DNA from 2 places in the Streptomyces sp. NPDC059582 genome. Region 1 is predicted to be linked to the other one. Evidence: predicted binding sites of a transcription regulator. Region 1 holds the regulator's gene; the other holds the start of a gene.
What was found. Region 1 encodes HspR, which represses chaperone genes until heat shock. Its sites were predicted from a motif close to TTGAGNNNNNNNNNCTCAA; they were not measured.

Region 1 (4,710 bases):
GCCCCGGACCAGCACCGACGCGGACGGCAACACGATCCGCAGCTGCCACGACAACGACGTACGGCACGGCGAGACGTACCACTACAAGCTGCACCGCCAGAACACCGCGGGCCTGTGGTCCACCGGTTCCGCCGAGGTCACCATCACCACGTCGGGCGACGAGGTCCCGCCGCCGCCCGTCACGGGCCTGCGCGCCGAACCCCTCGAGTACGGCGTCAAGCTCGACTGGGACGACGCCACGGTGGCCGACCTGGACGAGTACTGGGTCTACCGGCTCAGCCCGTACTCGAACACCCACGAGTTCGTGGACCGGGTCGACGCCGGCACCAGCGAGTACCTCGACGGCCCCTACCGGGCGCACGGCGACAGCCGGACCTACTTCGTCGTCGCCGTCGACCGCTACGGCAACTCCCTGACGTACCAGGACGAGATCGGCGGCGAGTGGAGCCCCACCATCGCCGGGACCGACGTCACCCAGCTCGACCTCACGCCCTCGGAGATCCCGGCCGAGACCGCGCCCTGCTGGCTCTACAGCGACGCCACCTCCACGGGCGCCGGCATCCTGTCGATCGACTGCGACGCGGCCGATTCCCTCGGCGTCCACGTCTACCGCTGGGACCGCGCGGCCGGTCGGTGGGCCCGTCTGACCGACGTGCCCCTGGCCCCCACCACCACCCGTTACCTGGACCTGGACGCGCCGACCGGCACGACCAACCACTACGTGATCTCGGTCGTCGCGGCGGACGGCACGGAAGCCTTCTCGAACGTCGACTGGGCCGCGTCCCTCCCGCACCACGCATGAGAACGAGCAAGAGAACGAGCATGAGAACCAGCACCCTCACGGCCACCACGGTCGTCCTCGCCACCACCGCGGGCCTGTTCACGGCCGTCGCCGCCCCCGCGTCGGCGGCCGTCAGCTGCACCTCACCGGTGTACAAACGGCAGTTCTTCGCGAACACCACCTTCTCGGGCACGGCGAAGAAGACCGACTGTGACAGCGCGATCGACGAGAAGTGGGGCGCCAAGGCCCCCGCCTCCGGCCTGCCGACGAACAACTTCGCGGTCCGCTGGAGCGTCACCCGCGACTTCGGCTCCGGCGGCCCCTTCACCCTCTCGGTCGCCGCCCAGGACGGCATCCGCGTCTACGTCGACAGCTCCCGCAAGGTCGACCTCTGGAAGAACGGCTCGACGACGACGTCCAAGGCCGTCAACCTCACCCTGCCCAAGGGCCGCCACACCGTCCGCGTCGACTACGTGAACTGGACCGGCAACGCCAACGTCAAGTTCGCGTACACGCCCCGCGCCTCCGCGGGCGTCGACAAGGTGAAGCCGCTCGCCCCGACGGCCCCCGCCCTGACGTACACCCAGGCGACCGGCGCGGCCCGGCTCACCTGGGCGAAGAACCAGGAGATGGACCTCGCGGGGTACCGGGTCTACCGGCGTCCGGCGTCCGGTGCGGCCACCGCCTGGACCCGGCTGGCGTCCACCACGGCCACCTCGTACACCGACGCGGCTCTGCCGCCGACCGGCGAGACGTACATGTACCAGGTCCGGGCTTACGACAAGGTGGGCAACGAGTCGGCCGGTTCGGTGGACCGGACCGTCGTCACCGTGGACCGGACCGCGCCGACGCAGGTCACCGGCCTGACGGCGCTCGGCACCACGGCGGGCAACTCCCTCTTCTGGCAGGCGTCTTCGGCGAAGGACGTCCACCACTACGAGGTGTGGGGGGCGCCGGAGGGCCAACAGGACCCGGACGGCCCGGAGACGGTGTTCGGGACGTCCTACACGGATGTCCTGGCGGAGCCGGGCACGGCGTACCGGTACACCGTGCGGGCCGTCGACACCGCGATGAACGTCGGACCGGCCTCCCTGCCGGTCGCGGTCACCCTCCCCGCCGCTTCGGCCCTGCCCGCCCCGAGCGGGGTCCAGGGCACGCCGTCCGACGCGTCGACGTCCGTCGTCTGGAGCTCGGACCCCGGCGCGCAGGACGTCTCCGGCTTCCGCGTCTACCGCCGCACGTCCGCCACCGGCGGCTGGTCCCTGATCGGCGCCCCCGACGCCACGGCGTCCTCCTACGAGGACACGTCCGCGCCGCGCGGCACGGCGTACTACCTCGTCACCACCGTCGACGGCACCGGCGCGGAGTCGGTCCCCTCGGCGCAGGCGGCCGTCGACCGGCTCTCCCCGGCCACCGCGACCGGACCCGCCGCTCCGCTGCTGACGCTGGTCTCCTCGGGCGCTCCCCGCCGCTCGCCCGTCCAGGTCACGGCCGCGCCCGGCACGGGTGACAAGGACCGGGTGCTGCGGGGCTACTCCTGGGAGATCAGCGGCGCCTGCGGGTCGAGCGGCACCTCGCTGTCCACCACCGGTGCCATCAGCTGGACCTCGCCCTACAACGGTCCGTGCACGGCCACCGTCCACGCCGTGGACGTCTACGGGCGCCAGAGCGAGCAGAGCGCGACCGTCGACTTCTTCGTCGGTCGCTGACCCGCGCGGGCCACAGCACACGGGAGAGGCCCGGAGATTCGGCTGAACCTCCGGGCCTCTCCTGGATCGGCGGGGCGCCGGCCGGGGCGGCCGGTCAGTCGGACTGCTGCCGCTTCGGCCGCCACACCACCAACGCACTCGTCTGCTGGACCTCCTGGTACGGGACCAGGTCCCGTCGGTAGGAGGCGTGCACCGCGGCCTCACGCTGCCGCATCGCGGCCGCCGCGCCGTCCAGAGCCGCTTCCATCTCCGCGACCCGGGACTGGAGCGCGGCGACCTGGTTCTCCAGTTCGATGATGCGCTTGATGCCGGCCAGGTTGATGCCCTCGGTCTGCGACAACTGCTGTACGGTGCGCAGCAGTTCGATGTCACGGGCCGAGTAGCGCCGGCCCCGGCCCGCGGTGCGGTCCGGGGAGACCAGGCCCAGGCGGTCGTACTGGCGCAGCGTCTGCGGATGCAGGCCGGAGAGCTGGGCCGCCACCGAGATGACGTAGACCGGGGTCTCCTCGGTCAGTTCGTACGGGTTACGCCGGCGGCCGTCCATCACTCTCAAGCTCCCTTCGCGGCCTCGAACAGCTCCGCCCGCGGGTCCTCACCCGCGGTCGCCTCGCGATACGCCTCCAGTGCGTCACGAGCCTTCCCCGACAGGTCCTTCGGAACACTCACCTCGACGGTGACCAACAGGTCGCCGCGGGTGCCGTCCTTGCGGACCGCGCCCTTGCCGCGGGCGCGCATCGTGCGGCCGTTCGGGGTGCCCGGCGGCAGCTTCAGCGTCACCGGCGGGCCGCCGAGGGTCGGGACCCGGACCTCGCCGCCGAGCGTCGCCTCCGTGAACGTGACCGGGACGGTGACGGTGAGGTTGTCGTCCTTGCGGCCGAACACCGGGTGGGAGTCGACGTGCACCACGACGTACAGGTCGCCCGCGGGGCCGCCCCGCTCGCCGGGCGCGCCCTTGCCGCGCAGCCGGATCCGCTGCCCGTCGGTGACGCCCGCCGGGATACGGACCTGCATGGTGCGCGAGGACTTGGCGCGGCCGCTGCCCTTGCACTCCAGGCAGGGGTGCTCGGCGATCAGACCGCGGCCCTTGCAGTCCGGGCAGGGGTCCGTCAGCGAGAACCCGCCGCCGGAACCCCGCGCCACCTGGCCGGTGCCGACGCAGGTCGGGCACACCCGCGGGGTGCCGTTCTTGTCGCCGGTGCCGGAGCAGGCCTTGCACGGCTGCTGCGAGGTCATCCGCAACGGGACCGTCGCGCCCTCGATCGCCTCCGTGAAGCTCAGCGTGACCTCGGTGTCGATGTCCTGGCCGCGCCGGGGCTGGGTGCGCGTGCCGGTGCCCGCGCCACCCCGGTTGAACAGGCCTCCGAACACGTCACCGATGCCGCCGCCGAAGCCGCCGGCCCCGCCGCCGCCTCCCTGGGCGCCACCTCCGAAGAGGTCGCCCAGGTCGAAGTTGAAGTTGCCGCCGCCCGCGCCCGGCCCCGGGCGGAAGCCGCCGTTGCCGAAGAGCGCGCGGGCCTCGTCGTACTCCTTGCGCTTCTTGGGGTCACCGAGGATGTCGTTCGCCTCGGAGATCTCCTTGAAGCGCTCCTCCGCCTTGGTGTTGCCCTTGTTGGCGTCCGGGTGGAACTCGCGGGCGAGCTTGCGGTACGCCTTCTTGATCTCGGCCTCGGTGGCGTCCTTGGGGACGCCGAGAACCTTGTAGTAGTCCTTCTCGATGAAGTCCTTGGTGCTCATCCTCGACGTCCCTCCTCCCTCGTCCCGGTGCCGGCGTCAGCCCTCGTCCGGGCCACCGCTCTCCTTGTCGTCGGCCGTCTCGGCCGAGTCCTCGGCCTTGACCGCCTGTGCCCCCGGCTGGGGTTCGGCCACCGCCACCCGCGCGGGGCGGATGGTCCGCTCGCCGATCCGGTACCCGGGCTGCAGGATCGCCACGCAGGTCGTCTCGGTGACGTCCGGCGCGTAACTGTGCATCAGGGCTTCGTGGATCGTCGGGTCGAAGGGCTCGCCCTCCTTGCCGAACTGCTGAAGGCCCATCTTCGCCGCGACGGTCTCCAGCGACTCCGCGACGGACTTGAATCCGCCGACCAGTTCGCCGTGTTCCCGCGCGCGGCCGATGTCGTCGAGCGTGGGCATGAGCTCGGTCAGGAGGTTCGCGATCGCGATCTCCTTGACCGCGATCCGGTCACGCTCCACCCGACGGCGGTAGTTCTGGTATTCGGCCTG
Region 2 (4,710 bases), on a different contig from region 1:
CCTTCGCCTTCGCGGTCGTCCTGACCGTCACCTCACTGATCACGGCCTACGCCGACCCCGACCTGGTGCACGCCCTGCACCAGGGCTCCAGCACCGATGTGGCGCACCTCCTGCGCACCCCCGTATTCGTCCTGTCGGCCAGCGCGCTGTGGATCGCGGGCGGCATGGCGTCGCCGTACGCGATCGGCTTCCTGCTCGTCCTCACCGCTCTGGAGCGCAGGGCGGGCGGCCTGCGCACGGCCGGTGTCTTCCTGCTCGGGCATGTGCTGGCCACCCTCGCCACCGAGGTCCCGGTCGGACTGGCCGTACTGGTCGGCCACCTTCCCGCAAGCTCGCTCCACCGCTCCGACTACGGCATCAGCTTCGGCGTCGCCACCAGCGTCGGCGCCCTGGCGGGCCTGCTCACCCCGTGGCTGCGCGGGCCGTTGCTCGCGGTGTTCGGCGGGGTGCTGGCGCAGGACCTCGTCGAGCTCTCCGACCCCGTGACGAACTGGGGGCATGCGATGTCGCTGGCGATCGGCGTAGCCACGTGGCCGGCGCTACGGCGGTGGCAGCGAAGCCGCACCGCCGCCCTCGAACCGGCCTGAGCGTGGCCAGGTCGTCCTAGGCCGGGGACCACACGTACGGAGTCGTCGTGGTCACCGCGCGGAAGCCCAGCCGCCGCAGGACGGGTGCGCTGTCGTCGGAGGCGTCCACGTGCAGGTAACGGACACCGCGGGCGGCGGCGAGCTCGGCGCGGGCGGCCACCAGGGCGCGGTAGATGCCCTTGCCGCGCCACTCGGCGAGGGTGGAGCCGCCGGTCAGCGCGCCGAACTCGATGCCGGGGCGGAAGGACAGCCAGGCCGCGGAGACCACCTCGCCGCCCGCCTCGGCGACCAGGACCGCGATCTCGTCCGGCGTGCGCGAGACGCGGCCGATGAGGTCGTCGGCGATCGCGCTCAGATCCGTCTCCCAGATGGCCGTCTCCAGGGCGGCCACCCGGTGCAGGTCGGCGTCGGCGGTGACCCGCCGCAGCGTGACTCCGTCGGGCAGTGCGGGCGTCCCCATCGCCAGTTCCGCCACGGGAGCGACGAGCACGGTCTCCTGCGCCTCGGGCACGAAGCCCGCCGCGCGCAGCCGGTCCGTGAGGTCGACCGGGGTGTCGTGCCCACGGACCTTCCACTCCACGGCCTGCCCGCGCGCCGCGAAGAAGTCCCGCTGCCGGACGATCAGCTCGTCGACCTCCGGGCCTTGCAGGCCGCCCAGGTCGCGCGGCCCGCTGACGAAGCCGCGGAAGCCGAGGTCGAGGCGGAGCAGCGGACCATCGAACTCGTGTGCGACTCCAGGGGGCGGGGTGCAGCGCATCTGGGCGTCGTAGGCGTCGAGCAAGATCTGTGTATTCATCATGGGGAGAAGGCTCGAGCCGGGACCGAGGTGAGCGCAACGCACTTTTCCGGCCGCGCGTTCGATGTCGCCGCCTGTCTCGACGCTGACGCCGACGCCGACGCCTATGCCCGCGCCCATGCCTTCGCCCATGCCTTCGCCCATGCCTGCGCCCACGCCGACGTTGCCGCCGATGCCGATCTCGGTGTCCATCTGACGCCGACGCCGACGCCGACGCCGACGCCGTTCACCCGGAGGCGGGCGGCGCGGGAGGCGTGAACCTCGCGCTGGTCAGCGGCGCCACCACCCGCCAGCCCAGCGTCTCGTACAGCGCCCGCCCCGCCGGAGTGCCGGCCAGTACGCCGGTCTCCGCACCCTGCTCGGCCGCCGCCCGCTGGAGCGTCCGCATCACCGTGCCGCCGAGCCCCAGGCGCCGGTGCGCGGGCGAGGTCTCGATCTGGTCGGCGACGGCGGTCCGGCCGACCGGGGCGGTCTGGCCGCGTGCGGCCAGGGAGCCGTCGGGAGCCGTGACCATCGCGCGGATCACGCCGCCGCGCGACCAGACGCGCAGCCGGTAGCCGTCGGGGAGGTCCGTCTCCCGGCGCACCCCCGAGGCCGCCCCGCCCGCCCCGGAGGCCGAAGCCGCCGGGGAGCCCGGGGGCGGAACCGTCAGCGGGACCGTCATCAGGTAGCCGGGCTCGGGGTTCACCCACCACCCCTCGCCCAGCAGGCCCGCGATCACGGACGGGTGCTGGAAGACCTTGAGCCACACCCCGTCCCCGGTCACCGCCTCGGCCACCTTGCGTACCGCCGCCTCGTCGACCTCGTCCCCGACCGCGCCGAAGACGTGCCGCGTGACATGGCGTTCCAGACCCACGTCGATCGTGCAGCCCCAGGGCTCGATCACCGGCGAGGCCGCCCCGCGCGAGACGACCCACCCGTCGACCCAGCTCCGGACGATTCCTTCCACGACATCCCCCTGTAACGGTCGTCATGTAACAGTCATCAGCGATTAAGAGGTATTACCGTGGTGACGATATGCCGGGCATCACCCATCTCGACAGTCGTGATCGCTCAGAGCGAACAGGGGGCGGGGAACATTCGAAGACCCCCGTGCATTGAGTCGGCATAGCTCAACTTGACTGCCGAAGGGGAGATCATGGCTTCGACGTCCACACCGCTCACTCTGCCTGTGCTGCCGCTCGACGACGAGGTCGTGCTGCCCGGAATGGTGGTACCACTGGATCTGAACGACGCCGACGTACGGGCCGCGGTGGAGGCCGCCCAGGCCGCCTCGCGGACCGAGCCCGGAAAGCCCAGGGTGCTGCTGGTGCCGCGGATCGACGGTGCCTACCCGGGCACAGGCGTGCTCGGCACGGTCGAGCAGGTCGGCCGGCTGGCCGACGGCGACCCGGGTGCGCTGATCCGCGGCCGGGGACGGGTGCGCATCGGCGCCGGCACGACCGGACCGGGCGCCGCCCTGTGGGTCGAGGGGACCCGGATCGACGAGAGCGTGCCCGAGCCGCTGCCCGGTCACGTCACCGAACTGGTCAAGGAGTACAAGGCCCTCGCCACCGCCTGGCTGCGCAAGCGCGGCGCCTGGCAGGTGGTGGACCGTGTGCAGGCCATCGACGACGTCTCCGCGCTCGCCGACAACTCCGGCTACTCGCCGTTCCTGACCACCGAACAGAAGGTGGAGCTGCTGGAGACCACCGACCCGGTGGCCCGCCTGAAGCTCGCCACCCAGCAACTGCGAGACCACCTCGCCGAACAGGATGTGGCCGAGACGATCGCGAAGGACGTCCAGGAGGGCGTCGACAAGCAGCAGCGGGAGTTCCTGCTCCGGCGCCAGATGGAGGCCGTGCGCAAGGAGCTGCGCGAGCTGAACGGCGAGAAGGACGGCGAGGAGTCCGACGACTACCGCACCCGTGTCGAGGCCGCCGACCTCCCCGAGAAGGTCCGCGAGGCCGCCCTCAAGGAGGTCGACAAGCTGGAGCGGTCCAGCGACCAGTCGCCCGAGGGGTCGTGGATCCGCACCTGGCTCGACACCGTCCTGGAACTGCCGTGGCACGAGCGGACCGAGGACGTCTACGACATCCAGGGGGCGAAGGCGATCCTGGACGCCGAGCACGCCGGTCTGGAGGACGTGAAGGAGCGGATCACCGAGTACCTGGCGGTGCGCAAGCGCCGTACCGACCGGGGGCTGGGTGTCATCGGCGGGCGGCGCGGCGGGGCCGTGCTCGCGCTCGTCGGGCCGCCCGGCGTCGGCAAGACCTCGCTCGGCGAGTCCGTCGCGCACGCGATGGGACGCAAGTTCGTGCGGGTCGCCCTCGGCGGCGTCCGCGACGAGGCCGAGATCCGCGGCCACCGGCGTACGTACGTCGGCGCGCTGCCCGGCCGGGTGGTCCGCGCGATCAAGGAGGCCGGGTCCATGAACCCGGTGGTCCTGCTCGACGAGATCGACAAGGTGGGCTCCGACTTCCGCGGCGACCCGGCAGCGGCGCTGCTCGAAGTCCTCGACCCGGCGCAGAACCACACCTTCCGCGACCACTACCTGGAGGTCGAGCTCGACCTGTCCGACGTGGTGTTCCTCGCCACCGCCAACGTGCTCGAAGCGATCCCGGAGGCCCTGCTCGACCGTATGGAGCTGGTCCGCCTGGACGGTTACACCGAGGACGAGAAGGTCGTCATCGCCCGTGACCACCTGCTTCCGCGCCAGCTGGAGCGGGCGGGGCTCGGCGAGGACGAGGTGGTCCTGGACGAGAGCGCGCTGCGCAAGCTCGCCGGCGAGTACACGCGCGAGGCGGGTGTCCGCACCCTGGAGCGGTCCATCGCTCGGCTGCTGCGCAAGGTCGCGGCCCAGCACGAACTGGGCGAGCGGGAGCTGCCGTTCACGATCACGGACGGTGACCTGCGCGCGCTGATCGGCCGGCCGCACCACGTGCCCGAGTCCGCCCAGGACCCGGCCGAACGGCGTACGGCCGTCCCCGGTGTCGCCACCGGGCTCGCGGTCACCGGCGCGGGCGGCGACGTCCTGTTCGTCGAGGCGTCCCTCGCCGACCCGGAGACGGGCGCGGCGGGCCTCACCCTCACCGGTCAGCTGGGCGACGTGATGAAGGAGTCGGCGCAGATCGCGCTGAGCTTCCTGCGCTCGCACGGCGCCGAGATCGAACTGCCGGTCGCCGATCTGAAGGACCGGGGTGTGCACATCCACTTCCCGGCGGGCGCGGTCCCCAAGGACGGCCCGAGCGCCGGCATCACGATGACGACGGCTCTCGCGTCACTGCTGTCGGGCCGGCTGGTCCGTACGGACGTGGCGATGACCGGGGAGGTCTCGCTGACCGGACG

Region 2: lon (endopeptidase La) is a predicted target of HspR. The motif match lies at 2,481-2,499, and genes of this name have one in related genera.

The regions. Positions count from the first base shown of each region.
Region 1 covers NZ_JBHWCC010000067.1:240-4,949, reverse strand. The annotation lists gene ACFV0T_RS36990 (fibronectin type III domain-containing protein) at 1-802, shown strand, start outside; gene ACFV0T_RS36985 (fibronectin type III domain-containing protein) at 823-2,490, shown strand; gene ACFV0T_RS36980 (heat shock protein transcriptional repressor HspR) at 2,585-3,034, opposite strand; gene dnaJ (molecular chaperone DnaJ) at 3,040-4,224, opposite strand; gene grpE (nucleotide exchange factor GrpE) at 4,261-4,710, opposite strand, start outside.
Region 2 covers NZ_JBHWCC010000007.1:177,110-181,819, reverse strand. The annotation lists gene ACFV0T_RS09470 (rhomboid-like protein) at 1-587, shown strand, start outside; gene ACFV0T_RS09465 (GNAT family N-acetyltransferase) at 604-1,386, opposite strand; gene ACFV0T_RS09460 (hypothetical protein) at 1,414-1,641, shown strand; gene ACFV0T_RS09455 (GNAT family N-acetyltransferase) at 1,610-2,332, opposite strand; gene lon (endopeptidase La) at 2,522-4,710, shown strand, end outside.